2 regions of the Paenibacillus sp. DS2015 genome follow, and region 2 is predicted to be linked to the other one. Evidence: predicted binding sites of a transcription regulator. Region 2 holds the regulator's gene; the other holds the start of a gene.

Region 1 (7,249 bases), on a different contig from region 2:
GGCTTGAGAGTGCCCTACCTAAGTGCTTGTGTGGCAAGCATAAGGATTCACCCCATGAGGCCGTATTCGCGGCTCTCGGTTGGTTCCCCCATTTCCCTATTCGGGAATTCAGCGTTGGAATGAAAATGTTAAGTTATTGAAATGAATCATACGCTCTATGGAATTCAAAAGTAAAACTCTAATAAGAGGGTTATTCTACGTATTTCGAATGAAAACACGAGTGAAAGCGAATACATATTGAATACACATTGATTTTGTACATAAATACTACGTTATGCTTGTGTTATCAATAAATATTAGAGAACGAGAGAAATAAGGAGTTAGATACAGTAAATTGAAGATATATATTGAATAAGTCACCCATAATGTTCTATATTCCCAGATTTGCATTCATGTCTTTTTTTACAGAAACAATCGCCAGGGGTATCATTCATCTCATTAATACAACAAGAGATTATGAACAGAATACCAGTTATGTCAATTTATTAAAGAGTAGAGGCGGTTAAGTACTCGACCAACATAACCTCCGAATCATACTTAACTTTACTCCATAACATTTCAATTTGTTGTTGGTATCCCCTACATCTATATTGAGCTATAAGCCTATCTGCAGTTCTCGATTGGGCGATTATCCTCATATCCTTACTGATCAATTCATTTTTAACGATATGCAGATCTTTACTAACTTGGTTCTGGACGCTGTCTAAATACTCACTAAACCACTTTCTTAAGCTCATACTGCTATTTATTACTCGCTGCTTGTCATACTCTAGAACATCAAGCAATATGGGTAGTTCAAGATATTTTTTGACAAGTAGCAGTTCTGGCCCTGTCTGACTCTGTCTCACCATTATGCAAGCTTCCTCTCTACATGAACTGAACACTTACAATTTCGTCAAAATCAATCCATTCCAATCCTTCTTCGATCTCCATCCTAATTTTCTTTGTGAACGGGCTTATTTCTGTTACTACCCCACAGATTACATGAGGCTCATATTCACTAAATAATCTAACTTTTATGACCTCTTTGTAATGTAGTGAATCACTTATATTTCGGGTCATGATCTCCAGTTCATCTTCGTGGATGATTGGACGACTTTGTCTGTTGTACTGTTGCTGATGTTCAATAATACGTTCTTTATGTTGAGGTAACATCATCCGACTCGATTCCCACAATCCATTCCCATGAAGTTTTTTGCTCATCTGTAATGCCCCCCAATTTTAGCAGCTCTGTCCACTGCCTGCCCTGCCGAAGTTATTGAACTTGCTCTTAGAATGGAAATATCTCCAAATCGGTCCTTTATATCATCCATAACCTTATCAATAGCCCTTTGATGCTCCTTATCGTCAAACAAGGTTAACTGATAAGAATCAGCACCGGATAGCTCGGATAACGAAATGGCTACTCTTCTAACAGGCTGCCTATCCCAATGCGTATGAAAAAGTTTCTTTGCGACTTCGTATACCTCACGGGTTATGTTTGTAGGATCTTCCAGTTTCATTTGTCTATGAAATCCTGTAGGTCGGTCAAAGTCAGCACCAGAAACACTTATGGAAACCACACTCCCCATCAATCCCTTTTTCCTTGACCTCCTGGAGACCTCTGTACAAATATCAAGAATAACCGCTTCAATTTCCCATGCTTGCGTATAATCTCTAGGAAGGGTCATCCCGTTCCCAATATCTTTTTGAACATTATGCGTTGTTACGGTTACAGGCGAGTCGTCGATCCCATTGGCAACACGCCATATCACTTCCCCATTAACTCCCCATTTCGATCTTAGTTTATCTAGAGGCGTTGTCGCTAAATCCCCTATGCTTCTAATCCCCATCTTCCAAAGGTGTTGCTGCATCTTTGACCCGATTCCCCACATGTCTCTAACGGGTTTATCCCAGATGTATTTATGTAGCTCACTTTTCTGTAAATGAAATATACCCTCTGGCATCTTCTTCGCAATCATGTCACAGCAGAGCTTAGCGATTACTTTATTTTCTCCAATTCCGGCTCTGGCAAAAATTCCTGTCTCGCTGTAGATTTTATTCTGAATTTGCCTTGCTAGATCAATTGGATTATCAGCAAATAAGTGCATCGAGGAAGTATGGTCTGAGAACATTTCATCAATGGAGTAAGACTCCACTAAGTCCGTAAACGACTCCATAATCTTCATGATTAGCGTCGATACTTCTATATACTCTTGCATATGTGGCTTTACAATAATCAACTCAGGGCATTTCTGTAGAGCTTGCCACAGGGGTTCTGCAGTAGTCACCCCTTTCTTTTTAGCTAAGGGACAAGCTGCTAAGATTATACCTGACCTTCTGGATGGGTCTCCTGCCACCACCAAGGGTTTATCTTCATAAGAAGGTACCTTGGCCTTTTCCACGCTTGCATAAAAACTTTGCATGTCAATTAACATCACTATTCTCTGCTTCTTCAACATGCGGACCACCTCTCAATAGGAACGTACGTTCGTTATTTTATATTCGTATTATACACCCAATCCCCCTTCTTTAATCAAGAGGTATTATTTGTATCATCACTTCCGAATCTTAAGCCACAAACCGGCCACTGTTCGCATAGTCTGTGACAGGACCGATTTTCATTTTTCTTTGATTTATGCGAGATTGCTACCCTACTGATGTTCTAGGAGGCCCAGACATATTCACAAAAATAGTAGTTTTATGCAGATGTCTAGCTGTAACTACGTTCATTAATCATATTTTTTGGAATTAATGTAATTTGTTTCAACATGACTATTTTGGGTTATTATTCCAGTAAGGAGGTAAAATAATTTCAGTATAACAAATAACGTAGAACATTTAGTTTCACTTAAATTGGAGTTAATACAAAACGATTAGAGGAGAAAAATGATGTCTAAATACTTAAAATCATTTACTTTAAGTGCAGCACTGGTATTAACATTATCTACCGGAGTTGTCATTGCAGATTCTGATATACTACAAAAATATGCTACACAAAGCGACAGCAAAATTCAAAGTGAGCTAAAAAAAATCAGCAACGACGAACTACTAAATGAGGTTAACGATCTTTCAAAAAAAATTGAACCATCCTCTGATATTAACGTACTAATTCCTTTTGCTGCAGAATTACTTGATCGGAAAGATGTAATCTCAAATGAAGAGATTCTATCTTCAATTAAAGACTCAAAAAATACGACTATAACGCGGAATACTATGATTGAACTTTACCATGTCAAGAATAATAACGATGACAATAATAAAAACGAACTAAAGAAAATATTAAAAGATAAATCTTTTGATAGAAATGTAAAGGCAAAAATTATTTCTACATCTGATTTTCAAAAAGAAGATGTTCCTTTATTACAAGCAATAGTGCTAGAAGATGAAGACCAACTAGCATTTCAGGCTATGAAGAAACTAAGAAAATTAGACAAGGAAATGGCATTCCATATTTCTGAAGAGATACTAAGTAATTACAAAATTCACTCTGAAGATAAGATATCTTCGGCATTAAAGGCGACATCTTACTATATTAAAAATAGTAACAATGAAGTTACCCTCTCTAATAATTCAAACGAGAGTGACTTGGTTAATCTGAGTCTAGATATTATGAACTCTGATAAGTACAGTTCCACACTTAAAGACTCAGCATTCTTTGCTACGTCCGATTTAAGGAGTGAGAATGCAATATTAACTATCCTCTCACAAGACAATATTGATCAAGAACTAATTGTATATGCAGTCGGTCAGAACTTTTTTGTATTAAACGATATTTTAAATAGTAATCCTACTGAAAATCAAATTACATTAGTAATAAAGGCAATGGAAATAAATCCACTGACTGATTTATATGATTCCTTAAACAAAATTGTACCAACAATTCAAAATAATGATTTAAGAAAACGAGGGGAACAAGTGCTTGTTAACATTAAAGAAAATGGAGAAAAAGCAAATTATAAGTGGTTGGATAATGCTGGGGGTGAGAAATAAATGAAAAAGACAAAATTAGGTATGACCTTTCTTTTCGTAATTTCTTTCATGATTTCGGCTTTAAATATTGGAGCAGAGAATGTAAACGCAGCCACAGGTAACCAAGGTTATGCAATTTATAGAGATGGTGTGTTTTTCAACTCAACTGATCACGCAGGTTTTATGAATAAGCCTGATACTAACTCCTACACTAATCCTATCATTCACCATTCAGGTAATGGCTATGTCAATTTTGATACTTACACTGGCTTTTTAGCAAATAATACATTTAAGGGAGTATACCGACCGAATGGAACAGTGAGTAGTACAAATAGAGATACATTTGTTGCGACAGCAAGAACATTACAAACAGAACAGATTTCTTATAATCTCATGTTTCAAGTGAACTATACAGATTTTGAAGTGGGGAGTTATGTTTCACCGGATGAAGTTACGGAAATGAGATGTGATGGGGTTGTAGAATACGTTTATGAATGGAATAACTTTAAAGTTTACGGCAATAGTACAAATTGGGATGTTTCAAAAGCTACTCTTGCTAATAAAGACGAACACAGAGCGACCCAGGTGACCCCGAGATCACAACGCAATTACCTTACACTAGTTCAAACAAGTAAACCTTGATAACAAAATTTTTGTTAGGTTTATGTCTCGGGGTTCCTTTTACTATAATTAATTTCAGTGGATACTTGAAAGGTAACATACCCTCTACTTTTCAAATATTTAGTTCAATTGTATTTTTGATTTTATGGTTACTTTGGGGATTTCACTATAATTATAGGAACAAAGACAGTACGATTTTTTTGAAATTTAGTACTCTATATTGGATTTTGGCCTTTGTTTTTGTTTTTGTTATGAACAGCATAGACTGGATCGTTTTTTCAATTCCTACAGTCATTATTTTTTCAGGTCCCTTATATGGGCTTAGATATTATATTCCAAATGTTTCTTACGAATCATTCGCATATATTAGTTTGATCGTTGCATATGCTTTTAGCTTAATTGGCTCTTTGTTGGGATATATTACGAATAAAAGCTTTGCCAAAAAGTAAAATAAAAGATCATATGATATTAGCTAAAAAAGATGGATAAGATTGCTGCATAGTATTAAAATTTACTATGCTTGCTTATCCATCTTTTTTATGGGTGAATAAATCAAATATAAGAATGTGAAGGAGAAATATAATCTATAGTGGATACCCAAAAAAATCATGAGGAGGAATTTTCATGTGTGGTCGCTATAGCTTAACCGTTACTATTGAAGAGCTCATGCTACGCTATGAGATCGATGCAGCATCGGCGATTCCATATCATCGTCCGCAATACAACATCGCCCCTACCCAGCTCGTGGTATCCATCATTCATGACGGACATAACCGCCGACTAGGAGAGCTGAGATGGGGTCTGGTGCCCTCTTGGGCTAAGGATGACAACATGGGAAGCAGAATGATCAATGCACGCAGTGAGACACTGAATGACAAACCTGCGTACAAGCTCCCTTTTGCACGCAAACGATGTCTAATTCCAGCAGATGGTTTCTATGAATGGCAGAAGCGTGAGAACAGCAAACAACCTTATCGGATCACTCTGAGAGACGGCAGCATTTTTAGCTTCGCAGGATTGTACGATACTTGGATAGCCCCAGACGGTAGTAAACGAAGTACGTGCACGATTATTACCACAACTCCCAACTCTTTGATGGCCCCTATTCATGATCGTATGCCTGTTATATTGAAGCCAGAAGATGAGATGAAGTGGCTGAACCGCCAGGAAATGGGAACACCCTCTCTACAACAACTACTCATTCCTTATCCTGCTGAGGCTATGCAAGCTGACCCTGTCAGTACAGAAGTCAACTCTGTAAGAAACGACTCAGCCTCCTGTATCCTCAAGTTGACATAACAAATCCTCTGCCATGTGACTAGAGATGTCCATGCAGAGGATTTGAATTCTATTATACTTCCATGGTTAACGAAACATCCCCCAGAGCTTGATCAGATGAAGTGTGCTATTAGGATCAATCTTCTGAGATAGAACAAATTTAACAATTTGCCCTTCTTCCGCAGGCGTCAACTTCTCATGTAGCGCGCTCCCAATAGACTTTACGAGCCTTTTCACCTTAGCACTGTCCTGTAGATCATGCTTATTGAGGCCATCAAGCAACTTTTTGACACGCTCTTTGGCGGCTGCATTTTTCATTTTGAGTTTAATCCGCTCCACTAACTGCGGGGTGATTCCATACTGCTGATAACCCAAGATTGGCACCTCCCGTCAATTACAATTCTATGTAGTATATGACGAGAGTCCTGTCCAATTACCTAATCAATCAGGTTTCCTTCAAAAATCTGTTCCTGCTGTAAATAATGGCGAAGTGGGGCATACGTAGGAGATGTCCAAAAGGACTCATCACTAACTAACAATGCAACATCATCTCGCGCTTGTTCCAGCACGGCAAAATCACTAAGCATATCCGCTAAACGGAATTCAGGCAACCCACTCTGCTTCGTACCAAAAAAATCTCCAGGCCCTCTGAGCTCTAGATCGCGTCTCGACACCTCGAACCCATCATCCGTCTCTGTCATCACCCGCATGCGTTCTTGACCGATCTCGGTCTTCGGATCCGCAATTAGCACACAATAGGACGCATGTGCTCCACGACCGACACGTCCACGCAATTGATGCAATTGAGAGAGTCCGAAACGATCCGCATCCATGATAACCATGAGTGTAGCATTCGGTACATCGACCCCGACTTCCACCACTGTGGTGGAGACAAGTAGATGAATCTCATTATTGTTGAAGGCTTGCATGATTGCTTCCTTCTCCACCGGAGTCATTCGGCCATGCAACAGCCCCACCCGATAAGCGGGAAAGGCTTGCTGCATTTGAATATGCAGATCAATAACATTCTGCACATCCAGCTTCTCCGACTCCTCAATAAGAGGGCAGATCAGATAGGTCTGGCGACCTTGGTCCACTTCCCGAGAAATGAATCCCAACACACGCTCCATCATGCCATGTTTCACCCAGTACGTAGCAATTGGAATACGCCCTTTAGGGCGTTCATTTATGGTGGAGACATCTATATCGCCAAAAGCAGTAATCGCCAGTGTACGTGGAATCGGTGTCGCTGTCATCGTCAACACGTCCGGGTTGTACCCTTTACGACGTAGCACACTCCGCTGATTCACACCGAAGCGATGTTGCTCATCCGTGACGACCATTCCTAAATTGCGAAAGAATACCTCATCCTGAATCAACGCATGCGTACCCACCACAA
Region 2 (7,249 bases):
TATTAAAGTGAACCTACTATACTGGTTAATATTTGAAAGGTAGTGATTGCAGTGGCTATTGAATTTTTAGATTCACGTACCTCCGAGTTCAGTAACATTAACACGGGAGTAACAATACTTTCGTCAACACCAACGCTGCTTTTGGGGGATATTGGTTTACAGGTCGCTGCTGTCTTGGGAACACCAAATGCTGCAGATGTTCGTGTGGAATTGTGGGGAACGATTGGAGTTGCTGGGGTTGCTGCGAATGAAGTCACGATTATCATTGAAAGAGGAGGGACGGGTGTGAGCGGTTCTGGAGTGCTGATATATACTGCAACCGTGGATTTATATACTGGTAACAATTTACTTTCTTTTCATGCGGCTGATTTTCATCCGACTGTACCTCTATCAGGTGAACTTCGTTATTCTATGTATGCCTTTGACTCCGGACCAGGTCCTGATATCACAATTACCGGACCTGTTGCTTTTAGTGGAATTGCTCAAGCGGGACCGGCATAACATTGTTAGATTGATAAATTTAGGGAGCTTCTGGTATAACCATGAAGCTCTCTCTTATTTTTTTTTGAGTGTGGATAAATGTAAATTGAATGGGGGTACACATGCTTGAATAACTATGACTAACCCAATATGCCAGTGAAGTACTTAGGGAAAATCGTTGAGATCATGTATATGGACCAATCAGGAAAGATCACGCAGCGGCGCATTGAAGTGAAAAGTATTCGTGATGGATTACTTAGAGCTACCTGCCTAATGACTGGATCGCCACGCATGTTTCTCATTGATAATATATTGGCTTGGAAGGCTCCGAGAACAGCTGTGGAGGAGGCGTATAATAATGCTGGCTGATACAGAACGAAAGCTATTAAGAGTGCTATATAACTATGTAAGACAACATAATGTGATACCAACCATGGGCGATTTGGAACGACTGATGGGTAGGAATAAGAAAGGCCTAGAGGAAAGCTTGATGACATTGGAGAATCTGAATTACATCTATTGGGAAAATAAAGCATCGCTTGCTTCCATTCAGATCATACAGGGATGGGAGAGAGGGGAAAGTAAAACTGTCGTTTCTTCAGCATCGAAGGAGAGCATTAACTATTGGATGGAATTTTAACAGACACTGAATTAGATGTGGGACGAGAACAATAAAAAAACCATCCCTAAGTACAGGACAGCCTCAACTCTACATTTAAGTGTTAATTTGTATGAATCCAATCAGATGGATGGACAGTACCGGCGATTTTACCTTGCTTAGTCACTATAATGGAGTCGTTTCGAGCGTAGTAAGGACGAAGAGCAAGGAGGTCGAGTAACGTCTCAATCGTGCACTGGATGTCAATGATTAGGGGGTTGCGATTCATGAGCTTAGTTACGGATTCTCTGTAGAACATGTCCATCCCGAACCGACCTGTTAATTTTAGGAAGAATTTATCACAATGGATTAATCCAAGGGGCATATTATTGTGATTGGAGACGACGATACATTCAGATTCGGGATACGCATAAACAATAGCCAATGTTTCCTTACAATTCTGAGACGTAAATACGGTAGGGGATTGGTGAACAAGTTCAGTGAGTTGGATACGTTTCACAGAGGTACATCCGAACGACCAGTCGGGTTCTTTGAGTTGCTGATTTTTAACCATAGCTACCACGATGGATTACCCTTTCACATTTAACTGATTACCTTTCTAGTGTAGTTCCAGAATGTTAGCTAGGATGATTGAAAGGATTAACCTAGTGTAAAAGTTATGAATTAATGGTGGTTGTAACGACTAAATTGTGAGTGGAAGGACATGCTCCTTTCAAATCACATATATCGAACAATATATGCTAGAATATAGTGCTCAGTTTGTATGAACATCATCAAATCTATTTTCTATCAAAAAGAAACGGATACACGCCATCTGAATGGCAAGTATCCGTTTCTTTTTAAATAACAAAATAGAAATCAATGAATGTCGCGGAAAAGTCCAATGACTTTACCCAATATTGTAACATGGTTCAAACGCAAGGGTTCATATGTTGGGTTCTCCGGTTGAAGTCTAATGTGGTCCTTCTCTTTATAGAAGGTTTTGACCGTAGCTTCATCATCTTCCGTCATAGCTACAACAATATCTCCGTTATCAGCTGTCTGTTGCTGGCGTACGATAACAAAGTCACCGTTATGTATACCGGCTTCTATCATACTATCGCCCATGACAGACAACATGAATACTTTGTCTTCACCTACAAAATGTTGAGGTAGAGGAAAATAATCTTCTATATTCTCTGTGGCTGTAATTGGAACGCCAGCAGTAACTTTACCGACCATAGGCACGCGGGATACGGTATGAGTGAAAAGATGACTATTATCTGATTCTTCATGTCCTAATATTTCAATAGCACGTGGCTTGGTAGGATCTCTTCTAATGAGGCCCTTCTTCTCTAATCGATCCAGATGTCCATGGACCGTTGAACTAGAAGCCAGTCCGACCGCTTCACCGATTTCCCGCACAGATGGCGGATATCCCTTAGAGCGTACTTCACTACGTATAAATTCTAATATGGCCAGTTGCCGGCTAGATACCTTCGACATAATACTCTCACCCTTCTAGTGACTTTAGCAAAATTATAACATAGAACTTCCGTTCGTACAAACGTAGGTTCTAATAAAAAGGGAACAATTGTTCTAAAATGGGTTGAATAAAACAAGTGTTCGTGTTATATTGATTTTATTAAGAGAACAAACGTTTGGGAGATGGTCAATGATGATGAAATATAGTACATACCGTAGTATTTATGATACAAATAAGGATATACAGACATATGTGTGGAGAGATCGAATGAGAGATACCATATCTCAACCCTTACTTCTGAAGTTATTACTAGTTATGTTACTTCTTATTATAGGGTGTACCGGTGCGGTTAGCGCCTTCTCAGGGAAATCTGATCAGTCTATTATGATGAAGAATATTATTATACAACCGGGTGATACCCTCTGGAAGATTGCAGTATCTGAGAAACCTGATTATTTAGATACGCGTGTGTATATTAAGGAAATGAAAGAGATAAATGGATTGTCCCAAAGCGGAATTAGAGCAGGTGAAGTGTTATCGCTGCCTCAATACTAAGGTAAACGAAAGAGCTTGGAAAGGAGGAATCCTTGACAAGCTCTTTTGATCATGGCAAAGTTAGGAATGAATTCATTAATGGAGGAGATTTCATGGATATAGACAGCTTGATACAACGGATTAATGAGCTTGCTAAGAAGTATAAATCTACAGGATTAACAGAAGAAGAGACACAAGAACGTGCGAGTCTTCGTGAAACTTATCTTCAGAATGTTCGTAACAATTTCCGGAATCAATTAGATACAATTGAATTCACTGACGACTTACCTAAATCAGGCGGAAATAGAAAATAGAAGTGTTCTAATTTAAGGGGGATAAAGAATGGCACGTTCTTGGGAAAGAATGGTACAGAAGAATAGGAAGCAATTGAATAAGAAACGTAAAGATCAAGGTCTATCAAGTATCTCAAGTACAGGATCAGGATCAAAAGTGAGCGGTGACATCTTTAAGGGGCGTAAAATGTTATTACCCTTTACACTTGTTGTATTGTCCTTACTTTATGGACTTCTAGGAGTATACGCCGAGCAACTCGTTGAGAACAATGAGCAAAGCTCAGTCGTTAACTGGATAGTTATAGGTTTGTATATCTTACTCGCTGTGATTATTTATTTGCGTCGTCCTTATTTACGTGTAGACAAAGATTCCCTGTATACAACAAGGATGAATCGTGAGACCCGTATAGGTGCTGTTAATATCGCTAAGATTAGTCTGAAATCAGGATCTGTCGTTATTACACCGCTGAAAGGGAAGGGGCGTAACTGGGTATTCACTCGCCTTATAAACCGGTATGATACAGAAGCTATGGGAGAACGGTTGGAAATTTTTGCTGAGACTCACAAGATTCCACTCGAAAAGTAAATGACTGGAAAGAGGGATAAAGAAATGCCGATAAAAGCCGTTTTTTTTGATCTGGATGACACACTGTTATGGGATGAACGAAGTGTGGAAGAAGCTTTTGCAGCCGCTTGTCAGACAGCAGCGACTGCTACAGGGGTTGATCCTAAACAATTGGAGGAGGCTGTAAGAAGCGAAGCCAGATCCTTATATGAATCATACGAGACCTTCTCCTTCACTTCTATGATCGGTATTAACCCTTTTGAAGGCTTGTGGGGGAATTTCACAGCTGGCGAACAGCCTGAATTTCGTCAATTAGAGAAGATTGTGCCTACATATCGTAAGGAATCATGGCGGCTTGGCCTTTTGAAATTAGGTATAGATGATGAGAACTTAGCTGGTGAAATTTCCGAGCAATTTGGATCTGAGAGACGTTCACGTCCATATATGTATGAGGAAACGTTGCAAGTGTTAGAGGAACTTCATGGTAAGGTGAAATTACTTTTACTTACGAATGGCTGTCCAGCATTACAACAAGAGAAGCTAGATGGAGTGCCAGCGTTGACTCCGTTTTTTGATCAGATTGTCATTTCGGGCAACTTTGGTAAAGGTAAACCAGATGTATCTATTTTCCAACATGCTTTATCTTCTGTTAACTTATCTTCTAATGAAGTACTTATGGTAGGGGACAAGTTAACTACGGATATTCGTGGAGGGCTAAGTGCAGGGATTAAGACGGTATGGATTAATAGAACCAGGAAAGAATCGAATCCTGAAATCACGCCAGATTACGAGATCACACATTTATCTCAAGTGCACGATATTATAACGGAACTTTTTAACTCATAAAATTCCTGAGTACTATACACGATCAACCTGTCCTCTTGTGGTTTAAGAGAATGGGTTTTTTGTTTGAGATATGATAAATGTCACAATATTGTGACTAAGCTCTCACTCTTTAGGCTTGAAATCTCGTTATAATATGAACAATGAATAATGAGTAATAAAGGATAAAGGATAAAGGATAAAGGATAAAGGATAAAGGATTCGAAGAATGTCGAGAGGTGGATAAGATGAGATATAAATCTAAAATAGTTATTGTGATGTACATACTGCTCTTACTAGCTGTCGTTGGATGTGGAAATAACAATCATGCAGATATGGAGATGGGGTTCAATGATTCTATGAATCCTATTGAAGCAGATCTAAGTATTGTGCCTGAGCAGATTAAGGTGAATGAGAAGATTGCAATAGAAGTCGTAGTAACGCAGCAAAACATGAAAATAAGTGATGCAGATAAAGTCATTATTGAAATTGCTCCACCGGATAAAGAAAGTAAGCACATTGAGATACCGGCAAGTCACGTAGGTGAGGGGAAATATGTGGTCGAGACATCTTTGAAGCAAGTAGGAACATATAGGATTACATCACATGTTACTGTCGGAGCTATGCATGCGATGCCATCCAAAGAAATCATCATAGTTGAATAGGCACCAAAATGTGAAAATAAGAAATACCCCGGTTTCCCTGAAGAGGTTAAGCGGGGTATTATTGTCCGATGTATAACTCTTAATCATGATTAGTTGTTGTACTTATGCTTTTTGAAAATCAGGGTCATTTACAGGTTGAGAAATCCAGCCATTCTCTTCGACAAAGAGTCGAACTGCTATAATTTGACGATTCGCCATTAGAGTGAAGAAGTGATTGGTATTCTCTGGAACAGAAATAACATCACCAGCAGTTAGTTCAACATCGAAATAACCTAGATCGCCAGCTCCTTTAATAACAAAAATACCTTTACCCGCGACAATAGCCCGGATTTCGTCTTCGGTATGCGTGTGTACCTCTTCGAATTTGTTCAATAAGTCACTTAGATTCGGCGTCGAATCAGAGAGTGTGATGACATCCCAGATTTTATATCCTCTACGAGCAGCTAAGTCCTTAATTTCACCATCATAGATATCTAGAATGTCTTGCTTCTGTTCATCGTTTAGAACAAAATTAGTTTGGTATTCCTCAGGTAATTTGGTGGTCTCCCAACTTTCATAAATGACCCCTTGTTGCTCTAAGAAAGCACGAACATTTTCTTCTCCAGCTATGCGTTCGTTCGTATTACGAATTACAATTTCAGCCATGTAAAACCCTTCTTTCCCACTTGGATTAATTAGTATTATAATATAGGTTGTTTTCTTTGTCGATGGTTGATTTATGATAAACTCCCTGCCCATATGGGGTAAAGGTTGAAAAGTTGACTTTTCTAATGATAGCTATTCTGTTAAACTAAGGATTAACGTTTTCAGGGGGGATATATGTTGAAGAGACCAAGCTTAGAAGAAGCATTAAAAGAACGGATATTCATTATGGATGGCGCAATGGGTACCATGATCCAGCAAGAAGATCTTACTGCCGAGGATTTTGGTGGCGAAGAGTTGGATGGGTGTAACGAAATGTTAGTGCTTACTCGTCCTGATATTATTGAACGCATTCATGAGATGTATCTAGAAGCTGGCGCGGATATGATTGAGACGAATACATTTGGAGCAACGGCTGTTGTGCTCTCTGAATATGACATACCTGAAAAATCTCGTGAAATCAATCTTAGGGCCACTGAAATTGCTCGCAGAGCTGCAGATAAATATAGTACGGAAAGCAAACCACGTTATGTCATTGGAGCAATGGGACCTACGACCAAGACATTATCTGTAACAGGTGGAGTTACTTTTAAACAATTAATAGATAGTTATGAAGAGCAAGCGATTGCTCTGATCGAGGGTGGCGCAGATTTATTGCTGTTAGAGACCAGTCAGGACACACTCAATGTAAAAGCGGGAAGCATCGGGATCGAGAATGCTTTTAAACAATGTGGCGTAACACTACCCATTATGATATCAGGAACGATTGAACCTATGGGTACAACCCTTGCTGGACAAGGTATTGATTCCTTCTATATATCATTAGAGCATCTGAAACCTATCTCAATAGGTCTAAACTGTGCCACTGGACCGGAATTCATGAGAGATCATATTCGTACACTTGCGGAGATTTCCAAGTCTGCGGTCAGCTGTTATCCGAATGCTGGACTTCCAGATGAGAACGGTAATTACCATGAGTCACCTGAATCACTTGCACGCAAGATGGCTGCTTTTGCAGAACAAGGTTGGCTGAATATAGCTGGTGGATGTTGTGGTACGACACCAGAACATATTCGGGTTATGGCAGAAACACTAGCGAAGTACGATCCTCGACTTATAAAAGGGGAGCATTTACCTGCGGTATCTGGTGTAGATGCTTTGTTC

Evidence for each region. Region 2 encodes LexA, which represses DNA repair genes until DNA is damaged. Its sites were predicted from a motif close to CGAACATATGTTCG; they were not measured.
Region 1: J2T13_RS14830 (DNA polymerase IV) is a predicted target of LexA. The motif match lies at 2,460-2,473, and genes of this name have one in related genera.

What each region holds. Positions count from the first base shown of each region.
Region 1 is NZ_JBNPWS010000016.1:42,685-49,933, reverse strand. Features, by position in the region: cyclic di-AMP (ydaO/yuaA leader) riboswitch at 1-124, opposite strand, end outside; gene J2T13_RS14840 (hypothetical protein) at 486-851, opposite strand; gene J2T13_RS14835 (YolD-like family protein) at 868-1,203, opposite strand; gene J2T13_RS14830 (DNA polymerase IV) at 1,200-2,441, opposite strand; gene J2T13_RS14825 (hypothetical protein) at 2,872-3,972, shown strand; gene J2T13_RS14820 (hypothetical protein) at 3,973-4,593, shown strand; gene J2T13_RS14815 (SOS response-associated peptidase) at 5,197-5,871, shown strand; gene J2T13_RS14810 (stage VI sporulation protein F) at 5,938-6,225, opposite strand; gene recG (ATP-dependent DNA helicase RecG) at 6,288-7,249, opposite strand, start outside.
Region 2 is NZ_JBNPWS010000008.1:137,354-144,602, reverse strand. Features, by position in the region: gene J2T13_RS09930 (hypothetical protein) at 52-501, shown strand; gene J2T13_RS09925 (hypothetical protein) at 631-849, shown strand; gene J2T13_RS09920 (hypothetical protein) at 839-1,120, shown strand; gene J2T13_RS09915 (hypothetical protein) at 1,203-1,661, opposite strand; gene lexA (transcriptional repressor LexA) at 1,958-2,584, opposite strand; gene J2T13_RS09905 (LysM peptidoglycan-binding domain-containing protein) at 2,754-3,119, shown strand; gene J2T13_RS09900 (DUF896 domain-containing protein) at 3,212-3,412, shown strand; gene J2T13_RS09895 (hypothetical protein) at 3,441-3,977, shown strand; gene J2T13_RS09890 (HAD family hydrolase) at 4,002-4,802, shown strand; gene J2T13_RS09885 (FixH family protein) at 5,027-5,443, shown strand; gene J2T13_RS09880 (acireductone dioxygenase) at 5,546-6,088, opposite strand; gene metH (methionine synthase) at 6,263-7,249, shown strand, end outside.